One region of the Paenibacillus sp. ISL-20 genome, then DNA from elsewhere that is predicted to be linked to it. Evidence: riboswitches for the same ligand, from Rfam matches in the RefSeq annotation. Region 1 holds a riboswitch; each other region holds the start of a gene.
The links. Region 1 has a riboswitch for ZMP and ZTP ahead of J7E85_RS01965 (bifunctional 5,10-methylenetetrahydrofolate dehydrogenase/5,10-methenyltetrahydrofolate cyclohydrolase). Riboswitches for the same ligand answer to the same signal wherever they lie in the genome.
Positions count from the first base shown of each region.

Region 2: another riboswitch for ZMP and ZTP. It lies ahead of rpiB (ribose 5-phosphate isomerase B); the one in region 1 lies ahead of J7E85_RS01965 (bifunctional 5,10-methylenetetrahydrofolate dehydrogenase/5,10-methenyltetrahydrofolate cyclohydrolase).
Region 3: another riboswitch for ZMP and ZTP. It lies ahead of purT (phosphoribosylglycinamide formyltransferase 2); the one in region 1 lies ahead of J7E85_RS01965 (bifunctional 5,10-methylenetetrahydrofolate dehydrogenase/5,10-methenyltetrahydrofolate cyclohydrolase).

Region 1 covers NZ_JAGGRD010000001.1:352,262-360,214, reverse strand. The annotation lists gene J7E85_RS01985 (Cof-type HAD-IIB family hydrolase) at 1-586, opposite strand, end outside; gene J7E85_RS01980 (sucrose-specific PTS transporter subunit IIBC) at 761-2,182, opposite strand; gene J7E85_RS01975 (glycoside hydrolase family 32 protein) at 2,179-3,684, opposite strand; gene J7E85_RS01970 (LacI family DNA-binding transcriptional regulator) at 3,865-4,857, opposite strand; gene J7E85_RS01965 (bifunctional 5,10-methylenetetrahydrofolate dehydrogenase/5,10-methenyltetrahydrofolate cyclohydrolase) at 5,173-6,021, opposite strand; ZMP/ZTP riboswitch at 6,087-6,166, opposite strand; gene J7E85_RS01960 (YolD-like family protein) at 6,275-6,526, opposite strand; gene J7E85_RS01955 (hypothetical protein) at 6,566-6,961, opposite strand; partial or broken gene J7E85_RS01950 (CobW family GTP-binding protein) at 7,003-7,899, opposite strand; gene J7E85_RS01945 (recombinase family protein) at 7,923-7,953, opposite strand, start outside.
Region 2 covers NZ_JAGGRD010000036.1:297,998-305,950, reverse strand. The annotation lists gene wecB (non-hydrolyzing UDP-N-acetylglucosamine 2-epimerase) at 1-670, opposite strand, end outside; gene upp (uracil phosphoribosyltransferase) at 735-1,364, opposite strand; gene J7E85_RS22195 (serine hydroxymethyltransferase) at 1,709-2,959, opposite strand; gene J7E85_RS22190 (TIGR01440 family protein) at 3,050-3,634, opposite strand; gene rpiB (ribose 5-phosphate isomerase B) at 3,717-4,181, opposite strand; ZMP/ZTP riboswitch at 4,296-4,377, opposite strand; gene J7E85_RS22180 (low molecular weight protein arginine phosphatase) at 4,468-5,055, opposite strand; gene J7E85_RS22175 (manganese efflux pump MntP) at 5,110-5,673, opposite strand; gene J7E85_RS22170 (L-threonylcarbamoyladenylate synthase) at 5,755-6,921, opposite strand; gene spoIIR (stage II sporulation protein R) at 7,303-7,953, opposite strand, start outside.
Region 3 covers NZ_JAGGRD010000053.1:75,507-83,459, reverse strand. The annotation lists gene J7E85_RS26770 (GNAT family N-acetyltransferase) at 479-1,000, shown strand; gene J7E85_RS26765 (YdcF family protein) at 1,146-1,766, shown strand; gene J7E85_RS26760 (GNAT family N-acetyltransferase) at 1,797-2,249, opposite strand; gene J7E85_RS34960 (ATP-binding protein) at 2,277-3,719, opposite strand; gene dapA (4-hydroxy-tetrahydrodipicolinate synthase) at 3,963-4,862, opposite strand; gene J7E85_RS26745 (LysR family transcriptional regulator) at 4,975-5,850, shown strand; ZMP/ZTP riboswitch at 5,914-5,994, shown strand; gene purT (phosphoribosylglycinamide formyltransferase 2) at 6,076-7,236, shown strand; gene J7E85_RS26735 (MATE family efflux transporter) at 7,557-7,953, shown strand, end outside.

The sequences.
Region 1 (7,953 bases):
GCAGCTGAATCAATTGTTTGATCCCTCCGGCTTTGGAGCCGCCAGCCGGCAACACATCGATTCCATAAGGGCCCCATCGAACGAAATCGAACCGACCTTCGAATCTGTTCACGTAAGCAGCTTCCTCTTCCTCCGTGCAGAATACAATAGCCTGATAAATATCTCTGCCCAAGTAATATTCGGGATCATATTCCGGGATCGTGAGTTTCAGTTCCCCCCAGCTTGAATCGATATGAACATGCTGAGTTACGTTCATCTTCATGGCCTCACTGCCGGCATATATGATCGGATGATCAAGCTCCACGGCCTGCTCTGTCAGCTGCTGCAAGGCGTCTTGTGCTAATGGATTTCCATATATCGGTTTGCCTTCATGAACCACATACTGACCGTTCAAACAAACATAAGAATTGATACCGAGCTCTTCCCGCAGCTCTTCAAAATGATAAGGAGCGCGCCCTGTCGCTATGGCGACGATGTGCCCGGCTTCCTTTAACTCACGAATGGACTCCTTGGTTGTAGCTGGAACCTTCTTTTCATGATCCAGCAGCGTCCCGTCAATATCAAAAAATATGATTTTCTTATTCAATAAAACTCGCCCCTCTTCCGTATATTCTTGCCAGTAACCATATTGTAAATGATGAAAAGCATTTCAGAGCAAGCCATTATTTCTGCAAGGTCGATCGGACGCTTCCCGATCATGCATAAAAACCGCGCCGGAGCGCGGTTTTTATGATATCAAAAATCGAATAAATATAAATAATTATTTCGCTTCCGAGCGAACCTCATCGAGCATTTTATCATTGAATCCGAACAACCAAGTCAACACAAAAGTTAGAGCCATCGCTGTTAAGTTGCACAAAATGTAAAGTGGAAGCTGACTGTTCAAGTATAAGAGCGTACCGGGAATAACGGTAATCGCCATACCCGTAGCCTCAAGCTGGAAGATGGAAGCCATGAAACCGCCCACGCCACCGCCGATCAGGGCGATAACGAACGGTCTGACGTAACGGAGGTTGACCCCGAAGATCGCCGGTTCCGAAATTCCCAGCATGGCCGAGAATGCGGATGGCAGCGATAATGCCTTTAGTTTTTTGTTTCTCGTCTTGAGTCCGACAGCCAGACAAGCTGCGCCTTGAGCTGCCATGGCGCTTGTCACGATCGCATTAAACGGATTGCTTCCTGTCTTTTCGAGAAGCTGAATTTCAAGAAAATTAAAAATATGATGCACGCCCGTGACCACAATAATCTGGTTGAAGAAGCCGATCACAAGACCCGCAATGCCGAACGGCAGCTCCAGCAAGAAGGTGGTCACGTTCATGACTACCTCTTCCAGAGAGTGGAACACGGGTCCGATTGCGAACAGACCAAGGATGATCATAACGAGCAGGGTTAAAAATGGCGTAACGATCAAATCAATCGCTTCAGGAATACGCTTTCTCAAAAATCTCTCGAATTTCGCGCCCAGCAGTCCGATGAAGAAGGCTGGCAGGACCGAACCCTGATATCCGACAACCGGAATGAAATCGAAGAGCATGAGCGCTTCGGCCGAACCGTTCGCCACGCTATATGCGTTGGGAAGAGCCGGGTTAACCAGCATCAAACCCAGCACGATACCAAGCACAGGGCTGCCTCCGAACACCCGGAATGCGGACCATGCCACCAATGCTGGCAAGAAAGCAAAAGCCGTATCCGTCAGTACCTGGGTGAAAAGCAGAAAATTAGGCGAAATATCGTCGGGCGTCGCTCCAAACCAGGCGAGGACGGTTTCTTGCGTCAATAATCCCCGTAATCCCATGAACAAACCTGTGGCGACTAGTATCGGGATAATCGGCACAAAGACGTCACCGAACGTGCGAATCGCCCGCTGAAACGGATTTCCTGATTTTTTCGCCTCGGATTTCAACTCATCCTTGCTTGTGCTCTCAAGCCCAAGCGATTCTACCGCTTCAAAAATCTGATTAACGGTTCCTGTTCCGAAAATGATTTGATATTGGCCGGAGTTAAAAAAAGCTCCTTTAACCTTATCGATATTCTCGACCTTCTTCTGGTCTATCTTCTTCTGATCGTGAACCATAATTCGGAGTCTCGTAGCACAGTGGGCAAAGGAAGCGATGTTCTCCCTGCCACCGATGGCTTCCACTACCTGCCTTGCAATTTTCCGATTATCCGCTGCCATGTTCATTCATCCCCTTCTATATCTTTTACGGCTTGGGCAAGATCCCACTTCGTGACCTTTAAGCCAGTGCTGCCGTTTTTTGCGAAAAATCGAATATGACGGCTGTCCTGCTTGGGAAATATCCGACTCGTAAACACCTCTTGGCCATCATTGACGAACACTTCTGCCGAAGAAATATCCACAAAGAGATGGAATTTGATCGAGTCTGCTTTGTTATGCAGCATACAGGTTCGTGTCGTTCCGTAATCACTCACAATCGTTGCACCCGATGATGAGCGATCTAGCGTAACCTTTTGCCTGACGGCGTCATACCAGATGACGGTCCGCTCCGTTTCGCCAGCTCGAAATTCAATGCCAACAACGTCCGCTTCGATCCCATGAAACTCGCATGTCATCTCGAATACGGTTCCCTCAACCCCTGCATAACTCTTCACTTCGCTGTAAAGCGTATCCGCTGCTTCCATCGCTGTCGTCTCACGAAGAAGTTCCAACTCGGGGACAGGCAGCTGAATCAGCTTACCCTCACGGAACGAGAGCGTACGTGGAAGCGTCAAACAATGCGCCCAGCCATGCGAATCGGTTGGATAGACGACCTCCGGCAAGCCCATCCAGCCTACCATGATGCGCCGGTCTTTCTCATCCACCATGGTCTGTGGTGCGTAGAAATCAAAACCTCTGTCCAGTTCGTAAAAGGAGCCGTGTTCAAACTCCAGCGTCCCCCGATCCAGCGGCTTGCCCGCGATGTAGCCAGATTGGTAAACGTTCCGGAATTCGTCGCCTTGCGGACTCAGCCCCTGCGGCGAAAACAGCAGCACGCCCTGTCCTTCCAGTTCAAAATAATCGGGGCATTCCCACATATAGCCGAAATGTTCAAGACGGGTCTGGATTTCCCCTTTGTATGACCAATCCAGCAAATCCGGTGATTCATACACGACAGCCGTTCCTGTTTGATCGTCCCTTTGGGCGCCGATGACGAACCGGAACAGGTCTTCGTCTTTCCATACCTTCGGATCCCGGAAATGCTCGGTATATCCGTCCGGCACACGGTCAATCAGCGGCTTATCGAGCTTCGTGATGGTGCCAACACGGTCCATCACGGCCATGCATTGATAAGAATGCCTGTTCCATTCCTCATCCCGGGTATTCCCGGTATACATCAGATACAGTTTGTCGTCTTTCACGATCCCGCTTCCCGAATAGGCGCCATATGCATCATGCGAGTACCCGGGCTCAATGGCGATGCCTTTGTTTTGCCAGTGCACCAAGTCCGTGGAGGAGGTATGGTACCAGTATTTCAGGCCGTGAAACGTGCCCAGAGGAAACCATTGATAAAACAAGTGGTATTTCCCGTTATAATAAGAAAATCCGTTGGGGTCATTCAGCAAGCCCATGATGGGCTGTACGTGAAACCTCTGCCTCCATTCGCTTCGTTTCGCTTGCTCCTTCAAGGAGGCAATCTCTTCAGGAGAGGCCTGATCCAGGCGTCGGTATCTCCGTTCTCTGTCCATGTCTCTTCTCCTTGTATATAGGCTTTCTCAAAAAACAAACTGATCATGCTATGCGTGAACATCAGCCTAACCCATTTCTAACGGAACCGGTTCCAATCAGGGTTAAAAATAATGAACTCAGCTCCAATACCAAGCAAAAGCAGTATTGGAACCGGTTCCTTTTTTTTCAGTATAAAATACCTATTTTAGATTGTCAACGCTTTCCCGATGAATCATATCGCAATTCATGACCGTCAGGAAATCCACAGGCTCGTCGTTGACCAGCTTTATGATATGCTGAGCGGCGAGGTGGCCCGCTTGGGAATATCCATATTTAACCGTTGTCAATCCGGGATGAATTACCTCGGTAACGTCGTATCCGCCAAATCCGGTAACGGAGAGTTCGTTGGGGATCTGGATGCCCTTCATATGAGCCGCTTTCATAACGCCTAACGCGATGTTGTCGGTAGCGCAGACCATTGCAGTTGGCAGCGTTCGGTTCAACTCAAAAATGGACAATGCGGTCTTTACACCATCCGACATCTTAAACCCACTCTCATAGAGAACCGCCTCCACCTCGTCATACTCGCTTAACGCCTTCAGAAACCCTTCCTTCCGCTGAACTCCGACAGCAACGTCTTTTTCCGTCACGCCGATATAAGCTATATGACGGTGTCCCATGGACAGCACATATCGGCCCATGTCATAACCTGCGGCATAGTCGTTATATATCATGCTGTGGACATCCTTATGCTGTTGTCCGAGCAGGATGACGGGGACGCCGATCTCTTTAATCGCTGCAAGATGCGTTTCCGTCACCTGAGTGGCGAATAAAATAATCCCAGATATTTTTTGTCTGGCGAGATCATACAGCGCTTCAATCTCCCTGGATAAGTCCTGGCTTGCATTAATAATGAGAAGCTGATAACCGTGTTTTCTTAATTCTTCATCCATGCCGGCAACGGTCTGTGATGCTGAGAATGAATCCAGACGGGGCACAATGGTACCGATCATGCTGGTTTTTTTCGCTTTCAAGCTCTGTGCAAACGAATTCGGAATATAACCGGTTTCCTGAATGACCAGCTCTATCTTACGGCGTGTTGCATTACTGACAGAACCTCCGTTTAAGAAACGGGAGACGGTGCTTTTGGCAACTCCGGCTTTTTTGGCAATATCTGCAATCGTGTTCTTCATTCGGTGCTCCCGGGAGCCGCTTGCGGCGCTGCAACGAACAGATTATCCTCCACAGCTCCTTGCTCCGCAGCACAACTGGAAATGAGTTGTTTGTGCATGAATCTCTCCCCTTCGATTTTGCTTTTTCCTAACTATACCATGACGTCCAGGTATCCGTGAAATGCAGACTCCACCCCGAGCATTTGATGGGCAATACTTTTCTGCGTTCCAGATTCTAGCGAGGAACGAAGCGATTCAAAGGGGGATTCTCCATGCAAATCCCCTTTCGGGACGCGCAAATGGACCGTGCCTTATCCCGTTATTACATGGTTACTGTTAACCTTGCACGGTTCGCTCAGCCGATTCGACGGTATGCTTCAGCAATGTAGCAATCGTAACGGGGCCAACACCGGCAGGTACTGGTGTAATTGCGGATGCCAACTTCGCGCAGGCATCGTAATCGCAGTCGCCGATATTGCCTGGATTATAGCCGGCATCCAATACGACGGCTCCCGGCTTGATCCAGTCCCCTTGAATGAAATTAGGCTTGCCTACGGCCGCAACCACGATATCTCCCTGGGACACAATCTCCCCAAGGTTCTTCGTTCTCGAGTGGCAGATCGTAACGGTAGCATTGCGATTAAGCAGCATCATCGATACCGGCTTACCCAGAATCGGACTGCGTCCGACCACCACGGCATGCTTCCCTTCGATCGGCAGATCATAATAATCCATAATCGCAATAATCGCAGCAGGCGTACAAGACGGATAATCGGCAAAACCAAACGCATTCTGCGAGAAACCGAGCGTGGTTACTCCATCCACGTCTTTTTTAATGTCAATGGCATCAAAGGCTGCCCGTTCATCGATATGATGCGGTACCGGATGCTGCAGCAGAATACCGTGGACATTCGGATCCTCGTTCAGCTCTTGAATCGCAGCAATCAGCTCCTCGGTCGTTGTCGATGTCTCCAGCACTACTTTCTTGGATATGATGCCAAGCCGCTCGCAAGCATTTCCCTTCATCCGCACATAGGTCGCCGAAGCAGGATCATCGCCAACCAGAATCGTTGCCAGACAAGGCGTTACCCCCTGCAACTTCAACTCCTGTACCTTTACAGCCAGCTTGGCCTTGATATCGTCGGATACCTTTTTTCCATCTAAAATTACGGGTTCCTTACTCATGCTAATCCGCTCCTTCGCCATTGTATTAAAAAACATAAAGAGGCAAGGCGACTGATCGTCTCCTTACCTCTTGCCCAGGCGTACGGCATATGATCCTATGTGCTCCCTCTTGGTACCCCAAGCTACGCCAGTAACACATAGATAACTTTTTTTAATATACCACGACTTTGGACTTCACGCTACCGGGTATGAAGCCGACCGCTTTAAATCACAATCTCTTTGATTCATTTGCGGGAAGCACACATGATTCTGATTAGTCTCTCGGATAATTCACTTCCATAATGTCCATAAAAGGAACCTTCGTAATAACGCCATTCTGTTTCATATGTACCTTCCCTGTTCGGGAGTCCATTTGATCGATTTGCCCGCGGACCGCCTCTTCCCTTCCCCAGACCGTCAGCACGATAACCGATTCCTCCTGGTAAGCTTCCGTAAGCTGATTTCCGAGTTCTTCCAGTACAAACTCATCTCTAGTGGGTCTCTTTGGAACCTTTGCTTTTGCCATTACCTTGTCCTCCTGATTGATGTTGCTCATGCGTCAGCATTACATTCTGAAATACGTTAAAGCTATCATCGAAACATGAATTGGGAATCTTCTTCCTATTCTTCCTATTATACAACAAATACAAAGCAGGTGCTCTGGACTTGATAGGTATAAGTTCTGGACAGATAAATAGATTGACCACATCATTAAATGATTTTTTAAAACCCGGTCCTTCTGAAGGGCGCTTTCTAAACAGGGTAATAACTTTTCCTGCAATTGAGTTTTTAAATGATGAATTTCCGCATATTCCCCTGCTTCTTTCGTATTCTTCTTTATGAACTTTTCCATGACAAAAATCCCCTTAAGTAAACTGTAGCGCTCTTCTTCAGCACTGTCTACGCAAAGGGGATTATATTCTAGATTACCTGTAAAGCCCTCAAGTGGCTCCTTATCCATTCGTAATTATTACGATTAATTTTAATCAAAAAAATATAACCTTACAGTGATAGCTCTTCGATGGCCATCCATGGCAGCGGATTGTTAAACGTCGACCAATCCAGCTGCATTTCCTGATCGGTCAACAGACAATCGTCCAGCTCCTGCTCGATTAGTGACTGTTCCATCCCAATCCCGATCATCACGAGCTCGGTCATCCGATCCCCCCAGACGGCATCCCATTTTCGCTGCACATCCGGCTCACTCTGAATAAGTTCCTGCTGTTCCTGCTCGGTTAAAGCAGCCACCCAATATCCAGCTGGCCCGAACTGAATCGAAGGACCCGCTTGACTTAGACTTGCCGCAACATCCTCAAGCACTGCCAGCCAAGCGATCCCTTTCGCGCGTACGACCTCTTCCGGCCAATAACTCATGAATGCTGCCAGCCGCTCCGGATGAAACGGTCTTCTTCTCCGATAAACAAAAGAGCTGATGCCGTATTCATCCGTTTCTGGCACATGCTCTTCCTTCTGAAGCTCCTGAATCCAGCCGGGGGCCTGACTGGCTTTCTCAAAATCGAATAAACCGGTATTCAGAATTTCCGCAGGTGCGACTTGTCCTTTCACAGTACGTATGATTTTGGCGCTTGGCTGAAGCTTATGAAGTATGCCTTCCACCTTGGCCAATTCGTCTTCGCTTACCAGATCACATTTGTTCAACAGCAGCACATCACACGTCTCAACCTGGTCGATCAACAGATCCACCACTTCCCGCGTATCCTCTTCGCCCAGCGCTTCCTTCCGATCGAGCAGGCTTTGGCCCGAAGAGAAGTCTTTCCAGAATCGGTTCGCGTCTACAACCGTCACCATGCAATCCAGCCGTGCTAGGTCGGACAGCTGTACACCGGATACCTCATCTGGATAAACAAAGGTCTGCGCAACAGGCACGGGCTCGCTAATATAATCACTGTAGTATTAATAATCTACAGCCCAAAATGATACTCAATATCTACC
Region 2 (7,953 bases), on a different contig from region 1:
CCGCTTCAAATATTTGACGATGCGGCTCCCCTTGGGATTCGCGGCGATGTGCCGTCATCAGGATCAAGCGTTTGCCCTTCGCCCAGTCCAAAACCGGATGGGTATAACCTTCACGCACCGTGTACTGGAATACGTCCGTAGCCGTATTACCCGTAACATAGATGCGGGATTCCGGTTTGTTCTCCTTGCGGAGATTCTCGGCGGACCAGTTCGTCGGTGCAAAGTGAAGATCAGCAAGCACACCGGTCAACTGACGGTTCATCTCCTCCGGATAAGGATTCAGCTTGTTCCACGTCCGCAGACCCGCCTCGACATGGCCAACCTGAATCTGCTGCAGAAAGGCTGCATAGCTGGCCAGGAACGTTGTCAGCGTATCGCCGTGCACCAGCACGATATCCGGTTTAGCCTCACGAAGAACAGGCTCAAGACCCTCCAGAACGCGCACGGTGATCTCGTTGAGCGTCTGACGGTCCTTCATGACATCCAAATCATAGTCGGGAACAATTTTGAACACATCCAGCACCTGATCCAGCATTTGCCGATGCTGCGCAGTAACACAAACGACCGATTCAATATGCTCGGGGTGACGTTGAAGCTCCAGAATAAGCGGCGCCATCTTGATTGCTTCGGGGCGGACCCCAAATATCGTCATCACTTTCACTTTTGACATGTTTGAAATACCCCTCTTTGCTTGTTTTCAAATATTCAAGACGTACGAATGACTTAATCGGCTCTTATTTCGTGCCGTACAGCCGATCCCCTGCATCCCCAAGGCCCGGTACGATGTAGCCATGGTCGTCAAGGCCCTCATCGAGAGCAGCAACATAAATGTCCACGTCCGGATGGGCATCATGGACAGCCTTCACACCTTCCGGTGCAGCCACGAGGTTCATCATCTTGATCTGGGTACAGCCGCGTTTCTTCAGCACGTCGATAGCAGCGATGGCGGATCCGCCCGTCGCGAGCATCGGATCAATGACGATCAATTCCCGTTCCGTAACGTCCGTTGGAAGCTTCGTATAATATTCAACAGGCTGAAGCGTTTCGGGGTCACGGAACAATCCGACATGCCCTACCTTTGCTGCAGGAAGCAGCTTGACAACTCCATCCAGCATGCCTAGACCGGCGCGCAGGATCGGAATCAAGCCGAGCATGCGGCCGGAAATGACTTTGCCTTGGGTTTCAGCTACCGGCGTCTGCACGGATATCGATTCAAGAGGAACCTCCCGCGTAATTTCATAAGCCATCAAAGTCGCGACTTCGTCTACCAATTCGCGAAAGTCTTTTGTGTTAGTCCGCATATCGCGGATAAATGTAAGTTTGTGTTGAATCAACGGGTGATCACAAATCACCAATTTTCCCATGTCTGGTCCCTCCGGTTTGAGTACAAATGTTATTTCAATATGGGCGTAAAATATTTGTGAGCTCCATAAATCCTGTCTATTATATCATTCCCTCTAGTCAATTGACACCTGCACGGGTCATGTTTTATTCCATGAGTTTTTGACCTTATAACTAAACCGGATCTCCTTCTGCCCTGAACCTAGGTTTTCCATTTTCGCCTATATTGATGCTAACCGCGAAGCTACCTGACTGGGAAAATGAGAGCATAGCAATCTGGCCAGAATGTTTATAGCTCTTAAAAGGACCCCACCTGCATCAGGCGGGGTCCTCTTATCATAGGCTTCTTCTGCGGAGGAGACTGTGATTAATATTTCATTTCAATATAGAGAGGGTATTGATCTGTAAGCTCAGCCACCAAACGGCCAGCTTTTTCAAGCGTTGCCTCGTCTTTTGGCTGCTTCAATGTCATGGCAATAATTTTCGCGATTTTCACCATCGCCTGCTCATCCATACCGCGGGAAGTAATCGCAGGGGTACCGATACGGATACCGCTCGTTACGAACGGGCTGGTTGGATCAAACGGGATGGCATTCTTGTTCACGGTAATCCCGATGGAGTCCAAAACTTTCTCCGCGTCTTTACCGGTGATGTCCAGATTGCGGGTATCCACCAGCATCAGGTGGTTATCGGTTCCGCCGGATACGATGTTCAAGCCTTCCTCGATCAGAGTATCGGCCAGCACTTTCGCGTTCTTCACAACGTTCTCTGCATACGTCTTGAAGGACGGATCCAATGCTTCGCCAAGTGCAACGGCCTTGGAAGCAATAACATGCATAAGCGGGCCGCCTTGGGAGCCAGGGAATACCGCTTTATCGATCGCTTGCGCCCAAGCTTTTTTGCACAGAATCATACCGCCGCGAGGTCCGCGAAGCGTCTTATGCGTCGTTGTCGTTACAAAATGGGCATGCGGAACCGGATTCGGATGAAGACCTGCCGCAACGAGACCGGCAATATGAGCCATATCAACCATGAACAACGCGCCAACGTCGTTCGCGATGGCAGCAAGCCGTTCAAAATCAATGATGCGAGGGTAGGCACTTGCTCCCGCCACGATCAGACGAGGGCGATGCTTGAATGCCGCTTTGCGGACTTCGTCGTAATCGATCAGGAACGTGTCTTCTTGCACGCCGTAGGCAACGAAATTGTACAGAAGGCCGGAAGCGTTAACCGGGCTTCCGTGAGTCAAATGGCCGCCGTGGGCCAGGTTCATGCCGAGCACGGTATCTCCAGGCTTCAGAGCTGCCAAATATACCGCCATGTTCGCTTGCGCACCGGAGTGCGGCTGAACGTTGGCATGTTCGGCTCCGAACAGTTCTTTGGCGCGGTCACGGGCGATATCTTCCACGATATCCACACGCTCACAGCCACCGTAATAGCGTTTGCCAGGGTAGCCTTCCGCATATTTATTCGTCAGCACCGTCCCCATTGCTTCCATAACCGCTTCGCTAACAATATTCTCAGAGGCAATCAGCTCAATGTTGCTGCGTTGACGCTTCAGCTCCAAATCCATCGCTTCCAATACAGCCGGGTCACTCTTCCGCAAATGTTCCATCATGTTCATATCCTCCCATAATCAATCGTTATTTTTTCTTGCAAAGTCAATACTACAAGTTGTCATAATTAAAAAAGCGAGTTCTCATTTGAATCAATCGCATAGTGTGGAATCATCCCTCTGCTCGAGCCGGTACACCGCGCGTTCTCCGCCAATCAGCTTCGGACGGGTATAAGCCGCGGTTACGCGCGCCTCGCCGATATAACGCTCGGTCGGTCTGAACGGAACCGCCACTCGCCGCAAATGCATGCCGATCAGCGTCTCGCCGATATCAACTCCCGCATGTGCTTCAATCGATTCCGCAAGACAAGGCTCCTTCATGCTGCGGTAAGCCGCGGAAGCCATCGACCCGCCCGCTCCTGGAATGGGAACAGCCGCTACTTCCGTCAAGCCCAGCCGCTCGAGCAGCTCGCGTTCCATGACAAGCGCACGGTTCAGATGCTCACAGCATTGATAAGCCACCGCGAAACCGAATTCCGCTTGAACCTCGGCAATGCCCTGAAGGAGCTGCTGCGCCGTTTCAAGAGCGCCGCCTGTACCGATCCGGCGTCCGACCACTTCACTGGTACTGGCGCCGATGACCAGCACTTTACCGGGTCCTAACACGGCCGCTTCGGCCAGTTCGCGGACAATCCGCGCTGTCTGTTCGTTCAAGGAAACCTTGGAGATATCCGTCATGTCACAGTCCTCCCGATGATTTTTTTCACAGAAGATGCTTCATTCCCATATCACGATAGCCGCAGCTGTATTACGCATTCAATTATCGCGACTCATTCTTCAGGTAACGCTCCTCGATGGCCTTGATCTTGTTCACGCGGCCGATATGGCGCTCGCCATGACTGAAATCCGTTGTCAGCCATGCGCTGACGATTTCGGCAGCAAGTCCGGGACCGACGACACGCTCACCCAGCGCAATCACGTTGCTGTCGTTATGCTCTCTCGTTGCTTTGGCTGAGAACACATCATGTGTCAGCGCGCAGCGAATGCCCGGCACCTTGTTGGCCGCAATGCTCATGCCAATTCCCGTACCGCAGATCAGAATGCCGCGATCCACTTCACCCGAGACTACCTTCTCGCACACAGGAAGGGCATAATCGGGATAATCCACGGAATCGGAACAGCCGCAGCCCAGATCCTCCACCTCGTGTCCAAGACCCCGAATGACTTCCACGATCTCCTCTTTCAGACGAATGCCGGCATGATCCGTACCCAATGCAATTTTCATCTATGAAAAACCCCCTCGTATGTTCGCTTTTGCGTTTTAGCTTGTTTCATTATAACCCAAATCGGGCGCAAAAGACGAAAAAAGAGCAGTCGGCGCACGTATTGTGCTCCAAATGCTCTTTGCCCAGGCGACCGGCCGTATATTCCGATGCTCCATCGTGGTTTCATCCACTTCGTCGCCAGTTACACCGGATCATTGTTTTTCAACTTCATCTTAAAGCAATACCATGTGAAAGGCAAGTGGCTTTTTAGCCCAATGGTAGGCTTCATATCGATCAAAGCAAGGCTTAGCTATGCCGATCCGCCTCCAGCTTGTCCAAGAGACGGAACAACGCCGTCCGAATCTCTGCAGCCGTCGCTTCATATTCCTCCCGCGAGCCTCCAAAAGGATCGGAGATATCGAAGCTCGGAATGCACTGGCGCAGCTCGATCAGACGCTCCCGGTCACGGTCGCTGACGTCGCGGCCTAGCGATCTGGCCAGCTCAAGCGCCGCATACAGACTATCCTGCTCCCGCAGATCATCCAGCACCTGTCGGTCATCCTCAACAAACTCTTTCAGCGTATGCATCTTGTCTGCGGCGTGCGGGAACTGCCTTATAGCATACTGCTTATGCGACTGGGTCAACGTCAGGATCAAGTCTGACCACTCCACCAGATTCGCAGTCAACGGTTTGGACACCAAGCGTTCTTGGATATCCTGGTCTCGTAGTATGGACTCCGCATGATGGGACACCGGCATTCCATCCACGGCCGAGACACCGGCGGACTTCGTTTCCAGCGGGATGCCCCGTTGTTTGGCAAGCTTGCGCAGCATACCTTCAGCCATTGGACTGCGGCAGGTATTTCCCGTGCAGACAAACAGTATATTTTTCAAGGTCCCGTTCCTCCCGTTAGTAGGTTCTTTGGGGTTATTGTAACAAATATAACGTCAAAAGATAAACATGATACCAAATATAACCAAAATGAGCCCACCCAGCATTTCACCGTACTCCCCCAGTTTATTGCTTACCTGACGGCCAAGCAGCAAACCGAGAATAGACAGCAAACCGCCCACGATCCCGAAGGAGATCACGATCAACAGTACATCATCCACAAACATCCCGAGCGAAACGCCTACGGAGAAGGAGTCGATGCTGACGCTAAGCGAAAACAGCAGCATGCCTAAAAATGCGGTAGGATGTATTCGCTGTCCTTCTCCGCCCCGCCAGGCGTTATACATCATATGCCCGCCTAACAGAAGCAGCAGTCCGCCGGCCGCAAGCCCTGTAACGTGACCCAGTAACATGCCTACATAGCGGCCGGCAAATAAGCCCAGCAGCGGCATCAACATATGAAACAACGCGATCATGAAGCTGATGCCCAGCATATGGCCTAAGCGCATACCGCTTCTCATTCCGACTCCAATTCCAAGCGAAAATGCGTCTAGCCCGAGTGCAACCGCCATCAGCAGAATCGCCGCAAGCTGTCCCGATTGGACAGACGCCTCCAGCATGCCCATTCCCCCAAGTCCCATGGTCTTGTACACCATATGCGGACAAGGGGTAAATGATGCCAAAAGCGTTCATTCAGCAGCTCAATTCACATCGATGATGTGGTGTCCCGCGGCCTTCAACAGCCGGTTCATGACGGCTGCCCCGAGGCCTTGTTCCGGGCACGCTTCGGCCAGAATGAAGGTCGCGCCTTCGTCATCGAACCGGCGCAGGCCGGCGTACAGCCGGCGGGCCGCCTCCTCCGGCGCGGCCAGGCTGCCGAGCGAGACGGCAACGTCCGCGTGGTAGTGACCGATGTGCTCGTCGAATGACAGCACGCCTGTCACCTCCTCGCGCCGGGCGGCCGCCTCAAGCTCGGCCGCGATGCGTGCCGACACCGCGTCGGCACGCGGACCCTGCACCACGCACATCGCGCCCTTCGGTGCGTAGTGCGTGTACTTCATGCCCGGCGAGCGCGGCGCCGGGCTCTCCCCCTCCCCGGCGGCGCGATGCAGCGCCGGGTCCATGCGCACGCTTGCCGCAACGGCGGCAAGCTGCTCGGCCGTGACGCCGCCCGGGCGGAGCACCGTGACGGCCCCGTCTTCGCCGACTTGCACCACCGTCGACTCGACGCCAACCCCGGCCGGGCCGCCGTCGAGCACGCCGTCGATCGCCCCGGCCAGATCCTCCAGGACATGGCTGGCCAGCGTCGGGCTTGGCCGACCGGAACGGTTCGCGCTCGGCGCGGCCAGCGGACGCCCGGCGGCGCTGATCAAAGCCAGCGCCACGTTGTGATCCGGCATCCGCACAGCAACGGTATCAAGCCCCGCCGTCACGCGAGGAGAGACAGCACCCGGCTTAACGGGCAGTACCAGCGACAGCGGCCCAGGCCAGAACATTGCCATCAGCGCCCGTTCCGTCTCATTTACATGAAGGACCAAACCGTCAAGCTGAGCTAGCTCCGAAATATGCACAATCAATGGATTGTCCGACGGCCGGCCTTTCGCGGCAAAGACGCACTCGACCGCTTCCGTATTGCCGGCGTCCGCGCCAAGCCCGTAGACCGTTTCCGTCGGAAAGGCCACCGTTCCACCAAGCTCGAGCACCTGCCCCGCTTCCTCAAGCGCCTGCTTTGCCTCCTTCTCCAAACTCAAGCTCTCCCTAGAGAGCGAGTTCGAGACGTGCCACACTTGGGTTGATTTTGCAGCAGCCTGGCGGAAGCCGTTATCCCGCTGCTGGTTAGATTCCATGCCGTTCCGCTTTTGATCCATTCCTATCCCCAAACTTTCTGTATATGAAATATATAAACTCCAATGCGAGTGTTGCCTATGCCCCAAAATAAAAAGCGCTTTTCGTTCTTCAGTCCCGTGCCGGTTCTCATTCAAACCAGTCGCGCCAAAGAGAAAGCACTCTTCTAGAGGTTGTTCAAAAAGTCCGCTTTTGATCACGAAGCGAATCAGGAGGCAGCTCGGCATCGAATCTTGAATTCAGCCGGGCCTTCCGGTGCTCACGTACCCAAAACGTACGCTCTGCTCCTCAGTCCCTAGCTTCATCCAACCTTCTCGGTGCTGAAAATCCACCTTTTTGAACACGCACTTCTACATCAAAGTTTATCATACCCGATCAGGATTGAAAATCAACTCATTCATATCCTAGAACAGGCTTACCACCCAGTTCCAAATGCCACGGAACATATCCCACAAGAAGAAGCGGACCTCCGGTTCGCTATCGCCTGCATTCTTCGGAGCTTCCTCTTGGGAAGTTTCGCCAGCCTCAGCAGAAACCGTTTGGATACCTGTGTCAACAGGCTGCGCCGCCGCATCCCCGCTGCCACCATCGATGAAACACAGCGGCGGGAACAGGACACACCACCAGTTCTGCCCTTGACCTTCTCCTAAAGAAATCCGCAGCGCATCGTAATCACCGGCTGGATACACCGTACCCCCGTATAACTTCGTCGGGAACGGCACAACGCCAAGCTCAACAGTGTAACTGTACGCAATCCCTCTTTTCTTCAACTCTTCACCCACCAATTGGCGGATTTCCGGTAGATGCTGCCGGGTTAATTCTTTGGCGTCTTCCAGGCTTTGCGGGTTCTCCAGCTGCAGGACCCAGAGCTGCATTTGTTCAACGACCGAATCACGAATCTCTCGTTTGACCAGCTGATCGGACGGGCTATCGGAATTCGCCAGAATGCGAAGTCGTATCGATTCTTCGGGGATCGGACCGCCAACAACGGAAGCATCAATCTGCTGTCCTTCCCACGCCATAATGACCATAAACATACAGGATAAGAGCACAAC
Region 3 (7,953 bases), on a different contig from region 1:
AAAAGACGAGGGGGTAGCGCAGTGAAGGAAGAAACGCTGCTTCAGCTATTGGACGAGTTGAATCAGCAATAAACATTCTATCTTTATTGCTGCAGATTTTCCGTCACGGATTACAGACTATAGTTAAGAATATCTATAGGGAGTAGGGCTGTCCATTTGGACGGTTTTATCTCCCTATACAACCTCCAAAGGTTTAAAGTTAACCAGGGTAGAAGAATTCTTAAGCTTTTGCTTATATCATGAAGGCATGCATTTTGATAAAATGAAATCGATTCTCAGCCAAAATAACCGGGAATTTGACATATTATGAAGGAGTCTCATAATTTAGGGCGAATATATTCGGAGTAGTCTGTAAAGTGAAAGAGGGTGACCCGGCGTTATCAAGAAAGATCTGCATATACGGCGAATCGCATTTGCCTCTGTATTGAAGTGTGAGGAATGAGGACACTTAAATACAACTTGAAGAGGAGTTAGGCAAATGGATATCGTTACCGAAAGATTAGTGATTCGCGAGTTTGAACCAGAAGATTGGCAGGATGTTCTGCAGTATACATCCGATCCGGTGGTGATGCATTACATGCCTGAGCCGGTTCATACGGAAGAAACAGTAAAAGAATTTCTTGCGCAGAACAAGGACGGTAAAGCTCATCATTATGCGGTTATGCTGCAGGAAGATCAGCATGTGATTGGTCACATGGTGTTTCATCCATGGTTCGGCGAACATACGTATGAAATCGGCTGGGTGTTTAATTCGACCTATCATGGTAGGGGGTTTGCCACGGAAGCCGCCAGAGCTTTGCTTCAGCACGGCTTCGAGGTATTGGGGTTGCATCGAATCATTGCGACATGCCAGCCCGAGAATACACCCTCGTACCGGGTGATGGAGAAGCTGGGCATGAGGAGAGAAGGCTATTTTCAACAGTGTATCCCTCGTGGCGATATTTGGTGGGATGAGTATTCCTATGCTATGCTAAAGTCTGAATGGCGTACTATTTCATAGTTCTGATGTTTTAACATGCTGTGCCCAATGTATCTCTCATAACAATGAGGTGCATTGGGCTTATTTTTTCTGAAATCTGTGAATAAGGGCGGCTTGCTTAGAACGGATGCCTTAGCTAGATTAAGATTGGGCTTGGAGGTGCAACATGATGCGAAATATGCCGGCAGGCAGAAGAAAGCGTATGGTGATTCGAGTTATGCTGGGACTAGTTGGAATCCTGTTGATTTATACGATATATGTGGGCAGCACCATTTGGAACTACGCACAAAGAACAGTAAATATCCCGGCTGATGCAGCAATAGTGCTGGGGGCTGCTGTATGGGAGGGGGAGCCTTCGCCTGTTTTTCGGGGACGCATCGATCATGCACTATGGCTGTATGATCGTCAGTACGTAGACAAGCTGATATTTACAGGGGGACGTAGTTCGGAGGATGAACTTGCTGAATCGGAAGTCGCCAGGCAGTATGCCATCAAGCACGGTGTTCCAGAGAGCGATATCCTTATCGAAACGGCTTCGAGGATCACCGAGCAAAATCTGCATTATGCCAATAAGGTAGGAGATTCAGCAGGGCTGTCCTCCTACCTTATTGTAAGTGACCCGCTGCATATGAAGCGGGCGATGATGATGGCAGAAGATTTGGGGCTGGAAGCCAATCCTTCACCCACATCCCGGAGTGCGTATCAGAGCCTGAGAAGCAAAGTCCCTTTTTTAATCAGAGAAGTCTTTTATCATATCGGTTATCAACTGGTTGCACCATTCCGATAAAGGGTCTGCCCAGAGGAAGGCCGTGTCCTATTACAGATTCTTGAGATCGTTCGCAAGCATCTGATGGCTCTCCTTGTCGGTTACCCTATCGAGATACCTTGTCGCGTTTTCTTTGGACGCCATAGCTTGCTCCTTGTTTCCCAGGACCAGATAGGCACGGGCTTCCGCTTCATACCCGTAACCTATATAGAATGGTTCGAGGCTTGCCGATGATCCGACAATGATGCAGCGCTTGGCATAACGCAGTGCTTGTTCGCCTTGACCCGCTACCGCATACACTCTGGAGAGCTGCCAATATCCAATGGAAAGGTTGCGCTGTGTATGATCTTCAACCCGTGTCCAGTGCCAAAACGAGCTGTGACATATGTGAATCATGTTTTCTTCGTCTTCCGGTGTACGTTGTTTGTTCTCCAAGATATCCCATACCTGATTGAAGCAGTCCATCGCAAATTGTTTATGTGTTTTTGGTTCCTGATTGTCCATGCCTTTTCCTCCGATAATATGTATGCGTTATAAAGCCGGTAAATGGATCGTAAAGGTTGTCCCGTGATCAGGTATGCTCTCTACGTTCATCGTTCCGCCATGATTATGAATAATGTTCTTAGTAATCATCATTCCGAGTCCCGTCCCGGTGTCTTTGGTTGTAACAAAAGGCTGTCCCAGGGATTGGATTTGCTCCTGCGTCATTCCAACCCCTTCATCCTGCACGATAATTTGAACCTCTTGAGCGTTGTGCAGAATGTCCAGGGTAATGGTGCCACCTTGATTCATCGCTTCCATGGCATTTTTCAGCAGATTGATGAATACTTGCTTAAGCTGGTTGACTTCACCCTGGACGAAGATCGGTACCCTCGGATAATGAGGGATGATCTCAATATTTTTGAGGGCTGCTTGAACCTTCATAAGCGTAATGATCTGTTCCATAATGGCATAGACGTCGATGGGTCCGCTGACGTGAACGCCCTGCGGTTTCGAAAGTACCAGGAGTTCATTGACAATGAGCTCGATGCGTTTGAGCTCCGATTCAATGATTTCAAAATAAAGCTCGTTGCTGCGCTCCGCGGATCGCAGCAACTTCACGAATCCATTAATCGAAGTTAATGGATTCCGAATTTCATGGGCAATGCCGGCGGCTAACTGGCCGGCGGTGGTCAGCTTCTCGGATTGCATCACACGATCCTCTTCCATCAGCTGCTCTGTGATGTCTTTGAAGATCCCGACCGCCGCCTTCTCGCCTTCATAATTGATGATTAACGTGAACCCGGTGACCATCTTCTTTTGTCCGTCCAGACAGCGTATCAGATAATTGAAGCTTCCGAGCTCTCCACTTTCGGCATACCTTGCCCTTCGTTTGAATAGCTCGTTATGGTATGATACGTCAACGATCACATCAGTTGATATCCCCAGGATGTCACGGGGATGAGCTGCGTTAATAAGCCTGAGTGCCGCTGAATTAACATAGTGCACAATGCTTTTCTTGGTTATGAATACGGAGAGGGGAAGCCCCTCCAAAAGCTGCAGAAATGAATTTTCATCCTCATTAAGCTTTTGTTCCTTCAGCTCAAGCTGCTTCATTAGTTGTCTCAGCAAGGTTCGATCTTCGAATTGTACCAAATAGTCACGGCGACTTTGCTCGAGGTCCTGCTTAACGCTGATACGTACACTGAGGTATACTTCACGATCGGATGGATGGTGGTAAATATATTCAAACTGGGTTATGGATTGCTGATGATCTTGAGCGGCACTCGCGTTCTGAACCACTTGATTGAATAATTCGCGGAAGCTGTTTTCTTCTTGCGGCGCCCCGGCAGTTAACTCCTGCTGTGTGTATCCCAATAGATCACATAGTGCCGAATTCACCTTGAGAATCGTTCCATCAAGCGATACCATTGCCATTCCGATTACAGATTGTTCAAAGGCAAAATCATGATTAGGGCTGGAATAGGGTAGCACTGCAAATCTCCTTTCAAAATTCTGGGAGGATTGAATGTACCCATATTATAAGTGGGTCGAAATCATTCATCAATCCTTTAAAGCGATAGATCTAAGCAGGAATTTCATACTTTCGCATAAATATCTGCATCATCCATCACATTTGTCCTGAATTGAAAGTGTGCATGCCCCATAATATGAATCTTTCAGCTTAAGAATGGCAAAGCAGCGAGTACGCCTAGCCGTTCTCGAGGAGAAAGCAGGTTACACCGAGAAGTCGGTGTTTTTCAGTTGTTGAATTGCATGATCTAATGAGAGCTTAAGCTCATCCGTAATGGGTCCCATAGGCAGTCCAAGGGTGTCCGATGAGATGATACCCTGCTTGGCAAGCAACCATTTTAGCGGAGCGGGATTGGATTCTTCAAACAGCTTACGAATGTAGGGAAGCAGGCCTTCGAACTCCATTTCGGATCGAGAGTAATCTCCTTGGGCAGCTAATTGAAACACCCGAATGAAAACCTCGGTATTCACATTGGCCGACGCCAATATTCCACCAGAGGCTCCATGAACCAGCATTTCATGAAAGAGGACATCGTTGCCGCATAGAACGGGCTTCGTATCGTAATGGGATAAGCTTCTCATGAGCTCCGTACTCTCAGTGCTGTCTTTCATCCCGATCACGCCGGGGATCTCCATGATTCTTCTTATGACATCAACCGGTAACCGGATTCCAGTACGCGATGGAACTTCGTACAGAATTACCGGGATCCCGACCTCGGCCACCCTTCGGAAATGCTGCAGAATGCCATCGATCGAAGGGCGACTGTAATACGGCGTGATGACCAATACCGCATCAGCACCGATATGGCCTGCCAGTTCCGTTCGCTTTATGCTGGATACCGTATCGTTCGTACCGGTACCAATGATGAGCGGTAATAGCCGTCCGCCCAGACTCCCCCGCGTTTCCTCCACAACCTGCACGACTTCCTCCCAAGCTACGGTCGGCGCTTCACCGGTCGTTCCGTTGATGACCAATCCCTGAATATCGTAGGATAACAAACTCTTCAAATAATGATGATAAGAAGGAAGATCCAGTTCGTAATCCTGTAAAAAGGGAGTGATCACAGGAACAAAAATGCCATGCAGTTCTTGCTGACTCAACATAACCTTTCCTCCAATTCATGAGTGATGGCTATACTTTTAACATGGGAATTAAGATCGGAGTTATCTATAATAATAGATAGTTATTATCAATATTATTGATAAGGAGAGAGCGATGGAACTTATCTACCTGCAAACCTTCAGGGAGGTTGCGATTCGCCAGAGTTTTACGAAAGCCGCGAATGAGTTGGGTTATGCTCAATCCAGCGTAACCACCCAGATTCAGAAGCTGGAGAAGGAATATGGCGTCAAGCTGTTTGAACGTTATGGCAGAGGCTTGCGCCTGACGAAGTCCGGTGAGGAGCTGTTTAAGTATGCCGTTCAAATGCTGGATCTGTTTCAGCAGTCGAAGGAAAAGCTGACCAAGCAAGGTGGAGGCACCTTATCGATCGGAACGATAGACTCGCTGGCCGCTTATTTTCTTCCGTCCGTCATTCACCAGCTGAAACAAAGGCATGAAGATCTTGTCATCCGTATACAACCGGATCGTGAAGATAGCATTATCAGTAAGGTGAGAGAGGGCGAGTATGATCTCGGTCTTATTTTGGATAGAAAACCAGAGGATTCCTCCTTGAATTGGATCGCTATTCGGGAAGAGCCCCTTCTGCTGATTGCCCATCCGAATCATCCGCTTCTTGTTAAACCTGTCATAGAGCTAGAACACCTGGCTGATGCCGAATGGATTATGCCCGAGGATAGTTGTAATTACCGCATGATGTTGGAAAAGGTGCTGCGTGCTAGCGGAGTTCCAATGCGAATAGGCCTGGAATTGGGCAATCCGGAGGCAATCAAGAGATATGTGACGTCCGGTACGGGCATCTCATTATTGCCGAAGATGGTAGCAGAGGAGGAAATCAAACGTGGTGAGCTTGCGATTCTTCCCTTTGCGCATTCCGACATTCGACTGGACATTCAGTTGGTTATTCACCCCAAGAAGTGGTTTTCTCAATCGCTGAAGGATGCAATCGATATGCTGAAGTCTAAATCCTAATGTCGCCTAATGGTGATATTGCAATTAACGGGAAGATTCAGTATGATTTAAACAACAATGTATAGGTTTATGTGTGACTGGCGCAGCATGGGGGACCATGAGGGAGCACATAGATGACGACGGCCGTACGCCTGGGCAGAGGTAAGGGAAGTTTACTTCCCTTACCTCTTTATTATTTTCTGATTCTATAAGTCTCTGAAACTACGAAAAGGGGATAAAACAACGATGTTAAAAACGAAGAAAATACTGCTGCTAGGTTCGGGAGAACTGGGAAAAGAAGTCGTGATTGAGGCACAGAGACTGGGTGTGGAAACCATAGCCGTCGATCGTTATGCCGACGCTCCTGCCATGCATGTTGCCGATCATAGCCATGTCATCGATATGCTGGATGGGGAGAAACTGCGCGCAATCATTGAGCAGGAGAAGCCGGACCTGATCGTACCTGAGATCGAGGCGCTGGCTACCTCGGAACTGGTTAAGCTGGAGGAAGAGGGGTACCGGGTTATTCCTACTGCCAGAGCTGCAAAGCTTACGATGGACCGAGAAGGGATTCGCCGGTTAGCTTCAGAGGAGTTAGGGCTGCCTACTGCGGGCTATCGATTTGCCGATACTTATGAGGAGTTTAAACAGGCTGTTCTGGACATGGGGTTTCCATGTGTAATTAAACCTCTGATGAGCTCCTCAGGTAAAGGCCAGAGCGTATGCCGCTGCGAAGGAGATATCGAGTCCTGCTGGAACATCGCCATGGAGGGCGGCCGTGTGCAGAACGGAAGAGTGATCATTGAGGAATTCATTATATTCCAGTCGGAGATCACGCTTCTGACCGTTCGTTCCGTCAATGGAACAAGCTTCTGTGCGCCAATCGGACATATTCAGGAGAGCGGGGACTATATCGAATCCTGGCAGCCACACAATATGTCGGAAGAGCAAATCGAGGAAGCTAAATATATTGCAAGGAAAATTACCGATGAGCTTGGCGGTTATGGATTGTTCGGGGTTGAATTGTTCCTGACTGAGGATAAAGTGTATTTTAGCGAGGTGTCTCCGCGACCGCATGATACCGGGTTGGTTACACTGGTCACGCAAAATTTATCTGAATTCGCGCTTCACGTCCGTGCCATTCTTGGGTTTCCGATCCCGGAGATCGAATTGATAACGCCGGGAGCCAGCCGTCCGCTTAAAGCGGCGAGAGAGCTGGAGAATTATACAGTTACCGGCGCCGAGCAAGCACTGGCTGTTCCGAATACGCAGCTGCGCATTTTTGGGAAACCGGTGACCAAGATCGGAAGACGGATCGCAGTTGCGTTGTCAACCGCCGGCACAGTGGAGGAAGCCCGCTCGCGTGCGAAGCTGGCTTTGGATAAGCTTGCTGTTGAAGAAGCATAAATCATCGGGATTCCATTGATAGAGCTCATTATATTATGTTGAAAAGGTCAACCGGAATAACCGGTTAGCCTCTTCTGTTATGGAAAGATCATGGATCAAAATCGGCTACGAACGGTTCAAATGCTGATAACCTGTTCTTGTTTTGGTTTTGATGATAAATATGCAGAAATTTATGTTCTTTCATGATAAGATACACAAGAATACAAACGACCTTCACCCATTATAATGTTCTTAATGCGATGCTCTATAGGCATATTTAAAGCATTATAATATCAAATAAATATATAGAGGAACGTTTATGACGGCATAGGAGAATCTACATGAGAGACATGACGCAAGGAAGTCCGATCAAGCTGATTATCATGTTTACGATCCCGCTTTTGATCGGAAATATTTTTCAACAATTTTATAATATGGCGGATACCCTGATCGTGGGGCGTACTATTGGTGTAAACGCACTTGCGGCTGTTGGCTCGACGGGCAGTATTTTGTTTTTTGTCATTGGCTTTGCCCAAGGCTTGACGGCAGGTTTGTCCATCATAACGGCGCAGCGCTTTGGCGCCAAGGATATCGCGGGCGTCCGCAAAAGCGTGGGAACAAGTATATGGATTAGTCTTGTATTCACGGTTTTCCTCACCATTGTGAGTGTCATATTTACGAGGCCCGTCCTCGTCATGATGAACACGCCGGCAGAAATTTTGGATGATGCTTATTCGT